One region of the Streptomyces sp. NPDC046881 genome, then DNA from elsewhere that is predicted to be linked to it. Evidence: riboswitches for the same ligand, from Rfam matches in the RefSeq annotation. Region 1 holds a riboswitch; each other region holds the start of a gene.
What was found. A riboswitch is a leader RNA that binds a small molecule or an ion and turns the genes downstream of it on or off. The one in region 1 is predicted to bind cyclic di-AMP.
Positions count from the first base shown of each region.

Region 2: another riboswitch for cyclic di-AMP. It lies ahead of ABZ923_RS28155 (transglycosylase family protein); the one in region 1 lies ahead of ABZ923_RS22740 (LysM peptidoglycan-binding domain-containing M23 family metallopeptidase).
Region 3: another riboswitch for cyclic di-AMP. It lies ahead of ABZ923_RS32355 (M23 family metallopeptidase); the one in region 1 lies ahead of ABZ923_RS22740 (LysM peptidoglycan-binding domain-containing M23 family metallopeptidase).

Region 1 is NZ_JBEYXJ010000048.1:33,465-38,073, reverse strand. It holds gene ABZ923_RS22750 (TetR family transcriptional regulator C-terminal domain-containing protein) at 1-510, shown strand, start outside; gene ABZ923_RS22745 (SGNH/GDSL hydrolase family protein) at 605-1,390, opposite strand; gene ABZ923_RS22740 (LysM peptidoglycan-binding domain-containing M23 family metallopeptidase) at 1,563-2,444, opposite strand; cyclic di-AMP (ydaO/yuaA leader) riboswitch at 2,450-2,607, opposite strand; gene ABZ923_RS22735 (alpha-galactosidase) at 2,911-4,609, opposite strand, start outside.
Region 2 is NZ_JBEYXJ010000072.1:30,180-34,788, forward strand. It holds gene ABZ923_RS28145 (DUF899 family protein) at 1-59, opposite strand, end outside; gene ABZ923_RS28150 (transglycosylase family protein) at 352-1,425, shown strand; cyclic di-AMP (ydaO/yuaA leader) riboswitch at 1,609-1,784, shown strand; gene ABZ923_RS28155 (transglycosylase family protein) at 1,789-2,496, shown strand; gene eno (phosphopyruvate hydratase) at 2,794-4,089, shown strand; gene ABZ923_RS28165 (septum formation initiator family protein) at 4,211-4,609, shown strand, end outside.
Region 3 is NZ_JBEYXJ010000097.1:6,392-11,000, reverse strand. It holds gene ABZ923_RS32360 (aldo/keto reductase) at 1-661, opposite strand, end outside; gene ABZ923_RS32355 (M23 family metallopeptidase) at 747-1,781, opposite strand; cyclic di-AMP (ydaO/yuaA leader) riboswitch at 1,789-1,957, opposite strand; gene ABZ923_RS32350 (PP2C family protein-serine/threonine phosphatase) at 2,203-3,384, opposite strand; tRNA gene ABZ923_RS32345 (tRNA-Met) at 3,509-3,582, shown strand; gene ABZ923_RS32340 (dihydrofolate reductase family protein) at 3,678-4,609, opposite strand, start outside.

The DNA.
Region 1 (4,609 bases):
GCGGCCCTCGGGGTGAGCAACGCGCTGGTGCTGTACCACTTCTCCACGAAGGAGAAGCTGGTCGCCGCCGCGTTCGCGTACGCGGCCGAGGACGACCTGGCGCACCTGCGCAAGGTGGTGGGCCGGCGGACCACCGCACTGCGCCGGCTGCGGGCCGCGGTGCGCTGGTACGCGCCGACCGGGCAGGCCAAGGGCTGGCGGCTGTGGATCGAGGGCTGGGCCGTGGCCCTGCGCGAGCCGGCGCTGCGGGAGGTCACCCGGGAGCTGGACAAGGAGTGGAAGGCGGCGATCGCGGAGGTCATCGCCGAGGGTGTCGCGGCCGGTGAGTTCGCGTGCGCGGACCCGGCCGGCACGGCACTGCGGCTGACCGCGCTGCTGGACGGCCTGGCGGTGCAGCTGACGTCGTACCCGGGCGCGGTGGCGCGCTCCCGCGCACAGGAGTGGGTGGACGACGCCCTCGCCCGGGAACTGGGCCTGGACCGGGGGATGTTGACCGAACGGGCACGGTGACCACCGAACGGGCACGGTGAGCGCGGCGGCCGAACCGCGGTCACCGGGCCGCGCCCCGCCCGCCCACGGGGGCGGCAGGGCGCGGTCCGCCGGGTCAGGCCACCGAGGCGATGCGCATCTTGATGTCGTCCGGGGAGAGGGCGCCCTTGGCGGTGACGTGGTCGCCGGAGGACTCGCCGCGCAGGCGGCGGCCGATCCAGGGGACGAGGTACTCGCGGGCCCACTGGACGTCGTCGCGGCGGACGTCCAGGGTGCCCCGGGGCGGCAGCGGCGGCCACGGCTGCTCCGGGTCGGCCGGGACGTCCAGGCCGAGGACCTGTCCGGCGCGCAGCGCCACGCGCGTGTGGCCCTCGGGCGAGAGGTGCAGCCGGTCGTTGTCCCAGGCCCTGCGGTCCTGCACGGACTTCAGGGACCACAGGTCGAGGACGGGACAGCCGTACCGGTCGGCGATGGCCCGGACGTGCCCGTTGTAGGTGGCGATCTTGCCGCGCAGGTGCTTGAGCACGGGCACGCGCCGGGTGTCGAAGCCGGTCGTCACCATGACGGTGCCGACGGCCTCGGTCAGCCGGGCCACCGCGCTCTCGAAGCGCTCGGCGACCTCGTCGGGGTCGGTGCCGGGGCGGATGATGTCGTTGCCGCCCGCGCAGAAGGAGACCAGGTCGGGGGCGAGTTCGACGGCCCGGGGGAGCTGGTCGGCCACGATCTGGTCCAGCAGCTTCCCGCGCACGGCGAGGTTGGTGTACTGGAAGTCCCCCTCGGGGCGCCGGTCGGCGAGCAGTACCGCGAAGCGGTCGGCCCAGCCCACGAACGCCCCGTCGGGGCCGGGGTCGCCGACGCCCTCGGTGAAGCTGTCCCCCACCGCCACGTACGACCCGATCACTGATGCGTTGTCATTCTTCGAATCGTCTGCCACGTCGGACCATGATTCACCTTTCGATGTGGCCTACGCGACCGTAGGCGGGGGTTGACGAACGGTGAGATGAGCCACTCTTAAAACTCTTAAATAATGTGCCAAGTCAGGAATAGGCGGCGCCGGGCAGTGGGGGCGGGTGTCAGCCGACGGGGACGCCGTGCGCGCGGAGGTAGGCGACCGGGTCCAGGTCCGAGCCGTAGTCCGGCGTGGTGCGGATCTCGAAGTGCAGGTGCGGTCCGGTCACGTTGCCGGTGGCGCCGGACAGGCCGACCTGCCGGCCCGCGGTCACGGTCTGGCCGGCCGAGACGGAGAGCTGCGAGAGGTGGGCGTACTGGGCGTAGCGGCCGTCGTCCAGCCTGAGGACGACCTGGTTGCCGTACGCGCCGCCCCAGCCGGCGGAGACGACGGTGCCCGCGGCGACGGCCTTGACGGGGGTGCCGGTCGGGACGACGAAGTCGACGCCGGTGTGGTAGCCGCTGGACCACATGCTGCCGGCGACGTGGTAGCCGGTGCCGACGGTGGCGCCGGCCACCGGCAGGGTGTAGCCGGCGGAGGCGGTGGGCGCGGCGTCGGACCCGGCCGGCCGGGCGGGCTTCGGGGCGGCCGGGCGGGCCGGCTGGGCGGCGGACTCGGTGCGGGCCGGCGCGGCCTGCCCGCCGAGGCGGAGCTTCAGGCCCGGGCGGATGAGCGCCGGATCGGCGCCGACGGCCTGCCGGTTGTCGTCGTAGAGCCGCTGCCAGCCGCCGCTGACGTGCTGCTCCTCGGCGATCTTCGCGAGGCAGTCGCCACCGCGCACGGTGTAGGTGCGCACGCCCGCTTCCTGCTGGGCGGCGGTCTTCGCAGCGGTCTGCGGAAGGGACTGCACGGCCGCTTCGGACACGGGCTGTGCGGGGGTCGCGGCATGCGCTCCGGCGGCCCCGACGAGCGGGAGCGCGAGGGCGGCGCCGCCGGTTCCGGCGGCGGCGAGGGAGCGGGAGAGACGCGGGGTCTTGGGGCGTCGGTGCTTACCCTTTGCGGGCATGGCGCTGTTCCTCTCCGGCGCCTGCGAGGTCAGCTGTCGGGTTCGGGCTGGAGCTGCCCGGCCGTGCGCGCACGGCTGCACCCCTAGCCTGTCGCGGAGACCGGGACAGGCGGTCGTACCTGGTGGGTCCCCCGCTCCTGCCGAGACCGGTCATGTGTGGGCAGTCCGGACGGCGGCAGGATTCGGCGTTCCGTCCGGTTGGGTGGCGAACGTAAGCGAGCGGGACGCGTGAAACAAGCAGCCGATTCCGGCTGTTCGCGTTTTGGGTGATCCGACGCGGGAATCCACGGTCACCCTCGGTGAATTCCCGGCCCTTCGTTCCCTCAGTTTCCCTCGTGGCGACGGGTATTACGCGGACATGACGCGCGACGCTCGGTCACGGCTATGACGCTCCTCACGCGGTTCGGTCCTCTGCCCCCGCATTCCGCAGCGAGTTGGAACAAAGGGGGTAATCCGTACAGAGCGCTCAGATACGGCGGAGCCGGATGACCGTCGCATCCAGGTCGCCCTTCAGCCCGGTGTGCAGCCCGTGGTGCAGCAGTACGGCACCCCGGTGCACTTCGCCCGTTTCACGGCATTCGTACGATGCTGCCGGGTCGAGCCCGCGCAGCCGCACCGCCGGGACCGGCTCGCCGTGGCTCTGCGCCTGGAGCCAGGCGAGGACGACCGCCTCCTCGTCCCGGAGGTACTGCACGGCGCTCAGGCCGCCCGTGGGGGGCCGCAGCCGGTACAGCTCGCCGTGCTGCACGACCGGGCGGATCTCCTTGTACAGCTCCACCCACCGCCGGGCCTCGGCCAGCTCCTCCGCGCTCCACTCCGTCAGGTCCCCGCCCACCCCGAGCACGCCCGCCATGGCGCTGACGAACCGGAACCGCAGCGAGCTGACCCGCCCGTTGAGCTGGGTGTTGGGGCTGTCGGTGACCCAGGCCGCCATCACGCGCGCGGGATGGATCTGGGTGAAGCCGTGCTGGATGGCGAGCCGGTCCAGCGGGTCGGTGTTGTCGGAGGTCCACACCTGGTCGGTGCGGCCGAGCACACCGAGGTCGATCCGGCCGCCGCCGCCCGAGCAGGACTCGAAGGCGACACCGGGATGGGCCGCCCGCAGCCGGTCCAGCAGGGCGTACAGGGCGCGGACGTGGTCCACCCACAGGCGCTGCGGGTACGGTTCCCCGGGCCAGCCGGCGTCGGTGAAGCAGCGGTTGAAGTCCCACTTCACATAGTCGACCGGGGCGCTGGAGAGCAGGGTGTCCAGCCGCTCCCAGAGGTACTCCTGGACGTCCTCGCGCGCGAGGTTGAGAACGAGCTGGTTGCGCAGTTCCGTCCGCCGGCGTCCCGGCTGGTGCTGCACCCAGTCGGGATGGGCGCGGTACAGGTCGCTGTCGGGGTTGACCATCTCGGGCTCGACCCAGATGCCGAACTGCATGCCGAGGCCGTGCACCTGGTCGGCGAGGGGCTTCAGGCCGTGCGGGAAGCGGTCGGGGTTGGGGGTCCAGTCGCCGAGGCCGGCGCGGTCGCCGGTGCGGGTGCCGAACCAGCCGTCGTCGACGACGAACAGCTCGATCCCGATCTCGGCGGCCCGGCGGGCGAGCGCGAGCTGCTGCTCCTCGGAGATGTCGAAGAAGGTGGCCTCCCAGGAGTTGAACAGCACGGGCCGGTCCCGGTCGGCGTCCGGAACGACGTACGCGCGCTGGTAGGCGTGCCAGGCGCGGCTCGCGCCGCCGAAGCCGCCGTCGCTCCACAGGCCCGCGAAGACCGGGGTGGTGTACGACTCCCCGGGCGCGAGGAGCAGCAGGCCCGAGTCGTCGTAGCCGGCGCCGCCGGTGATCTGCACGCGCGCGTCCGGCAGCTGGGCGACCGCGATGCGCCAGGAGCCGGACCAGCCGAGCGCGCAGCCGTAGACCTCGCCGTGCTCCTCGGTGGCGTCGCTGTCGAGGGCGACCCAGGGCAGGTGCTGGTGGCCGGTGTGGCCGCGGCGGCTGCCGATGACCTTCTCGCCGTAGGTGAGGGGGGCGGCGGTGAGCCGGGACTCGGCGGCCCAGCGGCCGTGCAGCTGGGACAGGTGCCAGCCCTCGCGGTCGGGCAGCGTCCAGGTGGCCGCGTCGGCCCGCAGCAGCTCCACGCGCGCGTGGCCGCCGTTGACGACGGTCACCCAGCGCTCGACCACG
Region 2 (4,609 bases), on a different contig from region 1:
TCCTCGCGGGCGGCGAGGTACTCCGCGGACTCGCCGGGAAGTCGGGTGTGCCGGAACATCGTGGTCCCTCCTGGCTGGGAAGCCCCCCAGGTCATGTCGGGTCCATGGTTCCGGTTGCCGCCCCGGCCCGCGGTGCGACGGCGCCGTTCCCGACGGGTGACGGCGGGGTGTGGGAGCGAATGGTGACGGCCCCTCAGCCGGAAGATGACAACATCTCAACTCTGTGATCTTCACGTGATCTGCGCGGCATGAACTTGTGACAAGTGATCGTCTGCCGATACGTTCACCCATCAGCGCGGCGACCGGCTCCATCCGCCGCGCCGGCTCTGCTGTCGCTCGAAAGGCTTCTGCATGCTCTCCGGGAACGGTCGACACCGTCGCCCCCGCCAGGCCCCCGCCCTCCTCGTCGCGGCCGGCGTGACCGGCTCCGCCATCGCCATCCCGCTCCTCGGCGCGGCGAGCGCCAACGCGGCCGACGGCACCACGTGGGACAAGGTGGCCGAATGCGAGAGCGGCGGCTCCTGGAGCGCGGACACCGGCAACGGGTACTACGGCGGCCTGCAGATCTCGCAGGACGACTGGAACGCCTACGGCGGCGGCCAGTACGCGGCCAGCCCCGACCAGGCCAGCCGCAACCAGCAGATCGCCGTCGCCGAGAAGATCCTCGCCGACAAGGGCACCTCCCCGTGGGCCACCTGCGCCCTGCTGTCCGGGCTGACCACGGGCTCGGGCTCCTCCGTGGACGTCGACACGGGCGTCGGCGGCTCCGGTGACACGGACGGTTCGGGCGACTCGTCCGGATCGACCGAGAAGTCCGATACATCCGGCAACTCCGGCTCCTCCGACGCCTCCGAGGGCTCCGGCCCGTCCGGTCGGCCGGACGCGTCGCCCTCCACCGGTGCCGGCTCCGACGCCAACTCCGGCTCGGGCTCCGGCTCCTCGTCGGACGCGACCGCCGAGCCGGGCGGGAAGCCGGACAAGGGTGCCGGTACGGACACCGGCTCCAAGGGGACCAAGGGCCCCAAGTCGGACAAGTCCGCCTCGCCGGACGCCGGAGACTCGCGGGGATCCGCCCCGACGGCCACCCCGGGCACCGGTGCGGCGGACAACCCCCAGCAGGCCGCCGGTTCCTGGAGCCTGGTCGACACCGGGGCCCTCAGTGGCGGGCGCCACCGCGGGGCGAGCGCGGACGAAAACGTGACGAGCGGTCAGGAAGTCACCTCTTCCGGACGGCACGCAGCGCGCGAAACGGACACGTACACCGTCCGCGAGGGCGACACCCTCGCCTCCATCGCCGACTCCCTTGAGGTCGACGGCGGGTGGCACGCGCTCTACGTCGGCAACAAGAAGGCCATCGGGGCCGACCCGAACCACATCAGCGCCGGTCAGACCCTGGAAGTCGAGGGCGAAACCGACGCGAAGTAGCCGGAGTTGACGCCCCACTTAGCGCCTTAATGTCCGGTTTGGCGAAAGTGTGGGATGAGTCTCAGAAGCCCTGATCGTCTTTGAAATTCCGCGGATCGCGTGTCTACGGTCGAGGCCGCTCGTCACCACGAGCCCCGGCAGTCGCAACGCCGAATCCTGCCAGCGGTTGCCCGGGAACAGTCGTCGCGTCAAGCGCCGTAGGCAGGAGCGGGGGACCCAAGGTAAGTGCCGGGCCCGGCAGTTGACTGCCGGACCGGCTGGGGGTGAAGCCGCGCCACCCGCGACAGCGGGAGCGCGGCCGGGCAACTCAACCGGCCCGAACCCGACAGCTCACCTCGCAGGCGTCGGTGAGGGGATCGATCCATGCTGTTTACCGGCAAGGGCAAGCACCGTCGTCCGTCCAAGGCCGTTCGCGCCATCACGCTCGCCGGTGTCACCGGTGCCGCCGTCGCCGCCCCGCTGATGGCGGCCGGCAACGCCTCCGCCGCCACCTCCGCCGAGTGGGACAAGGTCGCCCAGTGCGAGTCCGGCGGCAACTGGTCCATCAACACCGGCAACGGCTACTACGGCGGTCTGCAGTTCTCCGCCTCCACCTGGGCCGCGTACGGCGGCACCGCCTACGCCCCGCAGGCCAACCAGGCCAGCAAGGCACAGCAGATCGCGGTCGCCGAGAAGGTCCTCGCCGCGCAGGGCAAGGGCGCCTGGCCGGTCTGCGGCACGGGCCTGTCCGGCACCCCGTACAACGGCTCGGCGCCGAGCACCTCCTCGAACTCGGGCAGCGGCACCGGCACCACCACCACCCGCTCCACCGAGCAGCAGAGCGCCTCCCGCTCCGCGGAGCGTCCGGCCGCGAGCGCGAGCAAGGGCCAGAGCAAGACCGTCACCACCCCGACCGGCAAGAAGGTCAAGAAGGGCGACGGCGAGTACAAGGTCGTCACCGGCGACACGCTCAGCACCATCGCCCAGAAGCACCACGTGCAGGGCGGCTGGAAGAAGCTGTTCGAGCTGAACAAGGACATCGTCGAGGACGCCAACCTGATCTACCCGGGTCAGCAGCTGCACCTGAAGTGACACCCGGCTGCCGGCCGGATCACCGGGCCCGCACATCCGTGCGGGCCACCCTGAAGACCCCCGTGCGGGCCACCCCCCGGTCCCCACGGGCTCCCCGCCCCGGTGCGTGTTCCCCCGTACGCACCGGGGCGGGGTTTTTTCATGCCTCCCGCCACCCCCTTTGTTTCAGGCGGGAACAAAAGGTAGCGTCGCCTTGTCCACGGGACGGTCGGTCGGTGGCCGACGCCCCCGGGACGGTTAGGCTCTAGGCGCAAGGCACACCAGCCCCGCACTTCCAGCGTCACATCCAAGAAGGAGATGCTCGTGCCGTCCATCGACGTCGTCGTAGCCCGGGAAATCCTGGACTCCCGAGGCAACCCCACGGTCGAGGTCGAGGTCGGCCTCGACGACGGCAGCACGGGTCGTGCCGCCGTTCCGTCCGGCGCCTCGACCGGCGCCTTCGAGGCCATCGAGCTCCGCGACGGTGACCCGAACCGCTACCAGGGCAAGGGCGTCGAGAAGGCCGTCCTCGCCGTCATCGAGCAGATCGGCCCGGAGCTGGTCGGCTACGACGCCACCGAGCAGCGCCTGATCGACCAGGCCATGTTCGACCTGGACGCCACCGACAACAAGGGCTCCCTCGGCGCCAACGCCATCCTCGGCGTCTCGCTCGCCGTCGCCCACGCCGCCTCCGAGGCCAGCGACCTGCCCCTGTTCCGCTACCTGGGCGGCCCGAACGCGCACCTGCTGCCGGTGCCGATGATGAACATCCTGAACGGCGGCTCGCACGCCGACTCCAACGTGGACATCCAGGAGTTCATGATCGCCCCGATCGGCGCGGAGTCCTTCTCCGAGGCCCTGCGCTGGGGCACCGAGGTCTACCACACCCTGAAGAAGGTCCTGAAGAGCAAGGGCCTGTCCACCGGCCTCGGCGACGAGGGCGGCTTCGCCCCGAACCTCGGCTCCAACCGCGAGGCCCTCGACCTCATCCTCGAGGCCATCAAGGAAGCCGGCTACGCCCCCGGTGAGCAGATCGCCCTCGCCCTCGACGTGGCCGCCTCCGAGTTCTACAAGGACGGCAAGTATCTCTTCGAGGGCAAGGAGCGCTCCGCCGCCGAGATGACGGAGTACTACGAGGAGCTCGTCGCGGCCTACCCGCTCGTCTCCATCGAGGACCCGCTGTTCGAGGACGACTGGGCCGGCTGGAAGGTCATCACCGACCGTCTCGGCGACAAGGTCCAGCTGGTCGGTGACGACCTGTTCGTCACCAACCCCGAGCGCCTGGCCCGTGGCATCGAGGAGGGCACCGCCAACGCCCTGCTCGTGAAGGTGAACCAGATCGGCTCGCTGACCGAGACCCTGGACGCCGTCGAGCTGGCCCAGCGCAACGGCTTCAAGTGCATGATGTCCCACCGCTCCGGCGAGACCGAGGACGTCACCATCGCCGACCTGGCCGTCGCCACCAACTGCGGCCAGATCAAGACCGGCGCCCCGGCCCGCTCCGAGCGCGTCGCCAAGTACAACCAGCTGCTGCGCATCGAGGAGATCCTCGACGACGCCGCGGTGTACGCCGGCCGCAGCGCCTTCCCGCGGTTTCGCTCCGCGAACCAGTAGGCACAGCAAGGGCTGAGCCAGCCCGGGCTAAGTCTCAGCCAGTCGTACGTACGTCCCCGTACCCGGTCCCGTACCGTGTCCGGGGACGTACGCACGTGTGAAAGGGGAGGCGGAGAGCCAGATGGCCGTGAAGGACCGGGACCGTTTCTCCACCGCGACCAGGCTGCGGCTGCTCGGCGAGCAGACGGCGGCCCGGGTCTACCGTTCCCAGACCAAGCGGCAGGCCCGCCGCTCCCGCCTCACCGGCCGCGCGGCGCTGCTCGCGCTGGTGCTGTGCTCCCTGATCGTCGCCCTCGCCTACCCGATGCGTCAGTACGTCTCCCAGCGCGCGGAGATCGCCGACCTCCAGCGGCAGCGGGAGCAGGCCCGCGAGCGCGTCGAGCAGCTGCGTGACCTGAAGGCGCGCTGGCAGGACGACGCCTACGCCGAGCAGCAGATCCGCCGCCGGCTGCACTACGTGAAGCCCGGCGAGACCGGGTACGTGGTCGTCGACCCGGGTGCGGCCAGACCGTCCCGCGCC
Region 3 (4,609 bases), on a different contig from region 1:
TGCCGGTGAGGAAGCCCGAGGCGAGGGAGAAGTACGGGACGGCGGCCAGCCCCTCGCGGGCGGCGAGGTCCTGCAGCGGGCCCTCGTAGGTGTCCCGGGAGACCAGGTTGTAGTGCGGCTGGAGGGCGACGTAGCGGGCGAGGCCCTCGCGGTCGGAGAACTCCAGGGAGGCCCGCAGGCGCTCGGGGGTGATGTTGGACGCGGCGATCTGCCGGACCTTGCCGGCCTTCACCAGCTCGTCCAGCGCGCCGATGATCTCCTCGACCGGCACCTCGGGCTTGTCGAAGTGGGTGTAGTAGAGGTCGATGTAGTCGGTGTCCAGGCGGCGCAGGGAGGCGTCGGCCGCGGCCTTGATGTTGGCGGCGGACAGCCCCTGGTACTCCGGGTGCTGGCTGACCTTGGTGGCGATGACGACGTCGGAGCGGTTGCCGCGGGCCCTGACCCACTTGCCGATGATCGTCTCCGACTCGCCGCCCTGGTTGCCCTCGACCCAGGCGGAGTAGGCGTCGGCGGTGTCGATGAAGTTGCCGCCGGCCGCCGTGTAGGCGTCGAGGACGGCGAAGGAGGCCTGTTCGTCCGCGGTCCAGCCGAAGACGTTGCCGCCCAGGGCGAGCGGGAAGACCTCGAGATCGGAAGAGCCCAGTTTACGAAGTGACGTCATACGACAGCTCAACGCCGGTGACGGATGATCGCATTCCGCCACCGGCGTCGATTTCCCGCGAAGTGCCCCGCGCGGGGCGGGGACGTCAGGGGGTGAGGCCCTTGCCGCGCAGCCACGCCATGGGGTCGATCCCGGTGGCCTGGCCGCCGGGGTGGACCTCCAGGTGCAGGTGCGGGCCGGTGACGTTGCCGGTGGCGCCGACGCGGCCGATGACCTCGCCAGTGGAGACCTTCTGGCCGGCCTTGACGTTGATCGAGGACTGGTGGCAGAACCACAGCTCGGTGCCGTCGTCCAGGGTGAGGATCGTGCGGTAGCCGTAGGAGCCGGCCCAGCCCGCCTCGGTGATCGTGCCGCTGTGCACGGCCTTGATCAGGGTGCCGGTGGGGGCGGCGAAGTCCAGACCCGTGTGGTAGCCGGAGGACCACATCGAACCGGCCTGGCCGAACGTCGAGGTGATCGTGTACGAGGAGGTCGGCAGCGTGTACTGCTTGGCCAGCCGGGCCAGCCGCGCCTCCTCGGCCTTCTTCTCGGCGGCGGCCTCCGCCTTCTCCTTGGCCGCGGCGGCCTTGGCGGCGGCTTCCTTCTCGGCCTGGGCGGCGGCGTCGGCGGCCTTCTTCTCGGCGGCGGCGAGCGCGACGGCGGTGGCCTTGCTGTCGGCCTGGCCCTGCTGCTGCTCGGCCTGGGCCATGATCCGGTTGCGCAGGGCCTCGCCCGCGTCGGTGCCGTCCTCGGCGTCCGCGGTGGCCACGCCGACGCTGCTGAGCGTGGTGGTGGCCTCGGCGGCCGGGGCGTCGCCGGAGCCGTCCTCGAAGAGGGAGCCGACGGAGGGCAGGTCCGGAAGGGAGATGGAGACCGGCGGCTTGCCGGTGTTGGCGCTGGCCATGCCGCCCGCGCCGACCGCGGCCATGACGCCGACGCCGAGGACGGTGGAGCTGCGCGCGAAGCCGCCGCGCTGCTTGGCGACGCGGTGCCGGCCACGGACCGGGGCGACGGATTCCTCGGTCGGGTTCCACTCCTCCCAGGTGCCCTCCTCGGCGCGGTAGGAGCCGTAACCGAAGGTGTCGGTCTCGCGCTGAGCCGGTATGAAGGGGGCTTCTGGGGCAGGCCGGTTGGACGCCACGCGGGCGTACTCCTTTCCTTCCTCCGCCTACCGGGTTAGCTGACGGGTTCGGAGCAGGAAGGTCTCCTACGCGCGTATACCGGTCGTGGACTCGATGAGTTCACGACGGCATCCGCGTGATTCACCCCAAGGTGGTGGTTCCCCGGTTCCCTTGCGGGATTCGGCGCGTGCGCACGGAGCCGCCTCTGGTGACGGCTGGGACGACCGCGCTGCGTTATCGAACGTTAATAGACTTGCCAGTCACTTTCCAAGCCGTTCGGCTTGATCGTTAACGTTTTCACCGGCGGAGTTATCGCCCGCTACCCCGCCAAAACGGGCGAGTTGGCCGGACCTCGGAAGAGTTCAGCAGTCACTTCAGGTTTTGATGGTGACTCAGATGTTATGCGGAGGGCGCTCGTCCGGTCACCTTGGGTGACGAACGTCAGGGCCGTCGTACGGCGAGCAGCGCCATGTCGTCGGTCATGTCACCGCCGCAGTGCCGGCGCACCTCCGCGGCGAGCCGGCCGAGCAGCGCGGCCGGGCCGGGGAAGGTGCGCCCGGCGAGCCGCCGCTCGGGGTCGTAGAACCGGCCGTGGGCGTCCCGGGCCTCCGAGAGGCCGTCGGTGTGGAAGAGCAGGGTGGCGCCGCTCGGGAAGCAGGCCTCGGTGGCCCGGTCCCGCCACAGGCCCAGGTCGCCCATGCCCAGCGGGAGCGCGGGCTCGGCGGCGGCCAGGGTGCGCAGGGTGCCGTCGGCGTGCAGCAGCAGCGGCGGCGGGTGGCCGCGGTTGACGATCCGTACGAGCCCCTCGCCGTGCGGGAGTTCGGCGAGGACCGCGGTGGTGAACCCCTCGAGCGCGTCGATGCCGTCGCGGCGGGTGCCCTCGCGGGCCAGCGCCCGCTCCAGCCGCTCGGCCACCTGCTCCAGCGTGGCCTCCTGCTCGGCCGCCTCCCGGAACGCGCCGATCACCACGGCGACGGCGGCCACCGCGCCCATGCCCTTGCCGCGCACGTCCCCGACGACCAGCCGGACGCCGTGCGGGCTGTCCTGCACCGCGTACAGGTCGCCGCCGATGAACGCGTCCTGCCGCGCCGCCTCGTAGCGGGCGGCGATCTCGAAGCCGCCGATCCGTGCGGCGGGCTCGGGCAGGACGGCCCGCTGGGCGGCCTCGGCGATCTCGCGGGCGGAGGCGAGCTGCCGGTCCCCGCGCCGGACCACCCGGTTGATGGCGGCGGCCAGCAGGGCGACCGTGGCCACGGTGACCACGTCGGTGACGGTGCCCACGGTCGGGTGGGCACCGGCGTCGGTGTGCACGGCGTAGGCGGCGGCGAGGGACGCGAGGCCGGTGAGCACGGTGGTGCGCAGCGCGGAGAGGGGGGCGGCGGCCAGCGGGGCGGCGGTGAAGAAGGGGACCGGGGTGAAGGCCTCCGGGGTGAGCAGGCCGTACAGGACCCCGCAGCCGACGAGGAGCACGGGCAGCGCGCGGGCCAGGCCGCGCGGCCCCGGGCGGCGGCGGACCCGCACCGGCGCGGGCTCGGCGCCCGGCCCGGGGTCGGGCACGGGATCGCCGGGAAGCCGGCCGCCCGCCCTGACGTACGGGCTCTCCTCCACCTTTCCAGGGCGCACCGCGTGTCTCCCACATGTCCGACGTACCTCCAGGTTTCCGGGCCCCGGGACACCGGGCGACCCCTGTGGACCGAAAGGGGTGTGCGAGCGGTCCCGCGCATGGCGTACACTGGAGTCACAACGACGCGGGGTGGAGCAGCTCGGTAGCTCGCTGGGCTCATAACCCAGAGGTCGCAGGTTCAAATCCTGTCCCCGCTACTGAAGACTCAGGGCCCGGAATCCACTGGATTCCGGGCCCTGAGTGTTTCCGGCACACCCGGCTGCCGTGCCGTTCACGGCAGCCGGGCCGGCGCTCACAGCAGGTGGGCGTTCGGCGCCTTGGCGAGGTCCTCCAGCTCGGGCAGCACGACCACCTGCGCACCTCCGGCGACGAGGACCCCGGTCCCGTCGGCCGCGTGGACGAACGTGTCGGGTTCACGCCACGCGGTGACGACCCTGCGCACCCCCGCCCGCAGGATCAGCTCCGCGCAGGGCGCCGGCCGGGACGCCCGGCGGGCGCACGGCTCCAGACTGCTGTACACCGTCGCGGCGGCCACCCGCGGATCGGCCGGATCGATCTTGGCGAGCGCCGCCTCCTCCGCGTGCACCACCGGATCGGTCCCCTCCCGCGAGAACCCGCGCGCCAGCTCCGTCCCGTCGGCGGCCACCACCACCGCCCCGACGCTGAACGCCGTCTGCGAGGGCGGGCACTGCGCGGCCAGCTCGCAGGCGGTGCGCAGCCAGTGGCGGTCCGCGGCGGTGGGCAGCGGGCCGGTACCGGGGGCCGTCGGCACGTACCGCATGAGCACGACGTCCTCGATCCGGCGGGTGTCGAGCAGGCGGAGGCGTCCCGGCTGGTAGGCCCCCGGGCCGAAGAGGCGGGGCGCCGCGGGATCGCCGACGAACAGCGGGGCGAGGACCAGTTGGAGCTCGTCGCCGAGTCCCTGCTGGAGGAGCTGGGTGTGGACCGTGCCGCCGCCCTCGACCATCAGGCGTCCGACCCCGCGCACGTCGTGCAGGTGCTCCAGCAGGGCCCGCCAGTCCAGGGCGGGGCCGAGCGGGACGACGTCGGCGGTGGGTCCGAGGAGGCGGGCGGCCCGTTCGGCGCCGCGGTCGGTGGTGTAGACGAGCTTCTCGCCGCCGGTGTGCCAGAAGTGGGCGGCCGGGTCGAGGTCGCCGGTGGCGGTGACGGTGACCTTCAGCGGGTACTCCGGCTCGCCCGCCGCCGTGCGGGCCGCGCGCCGCT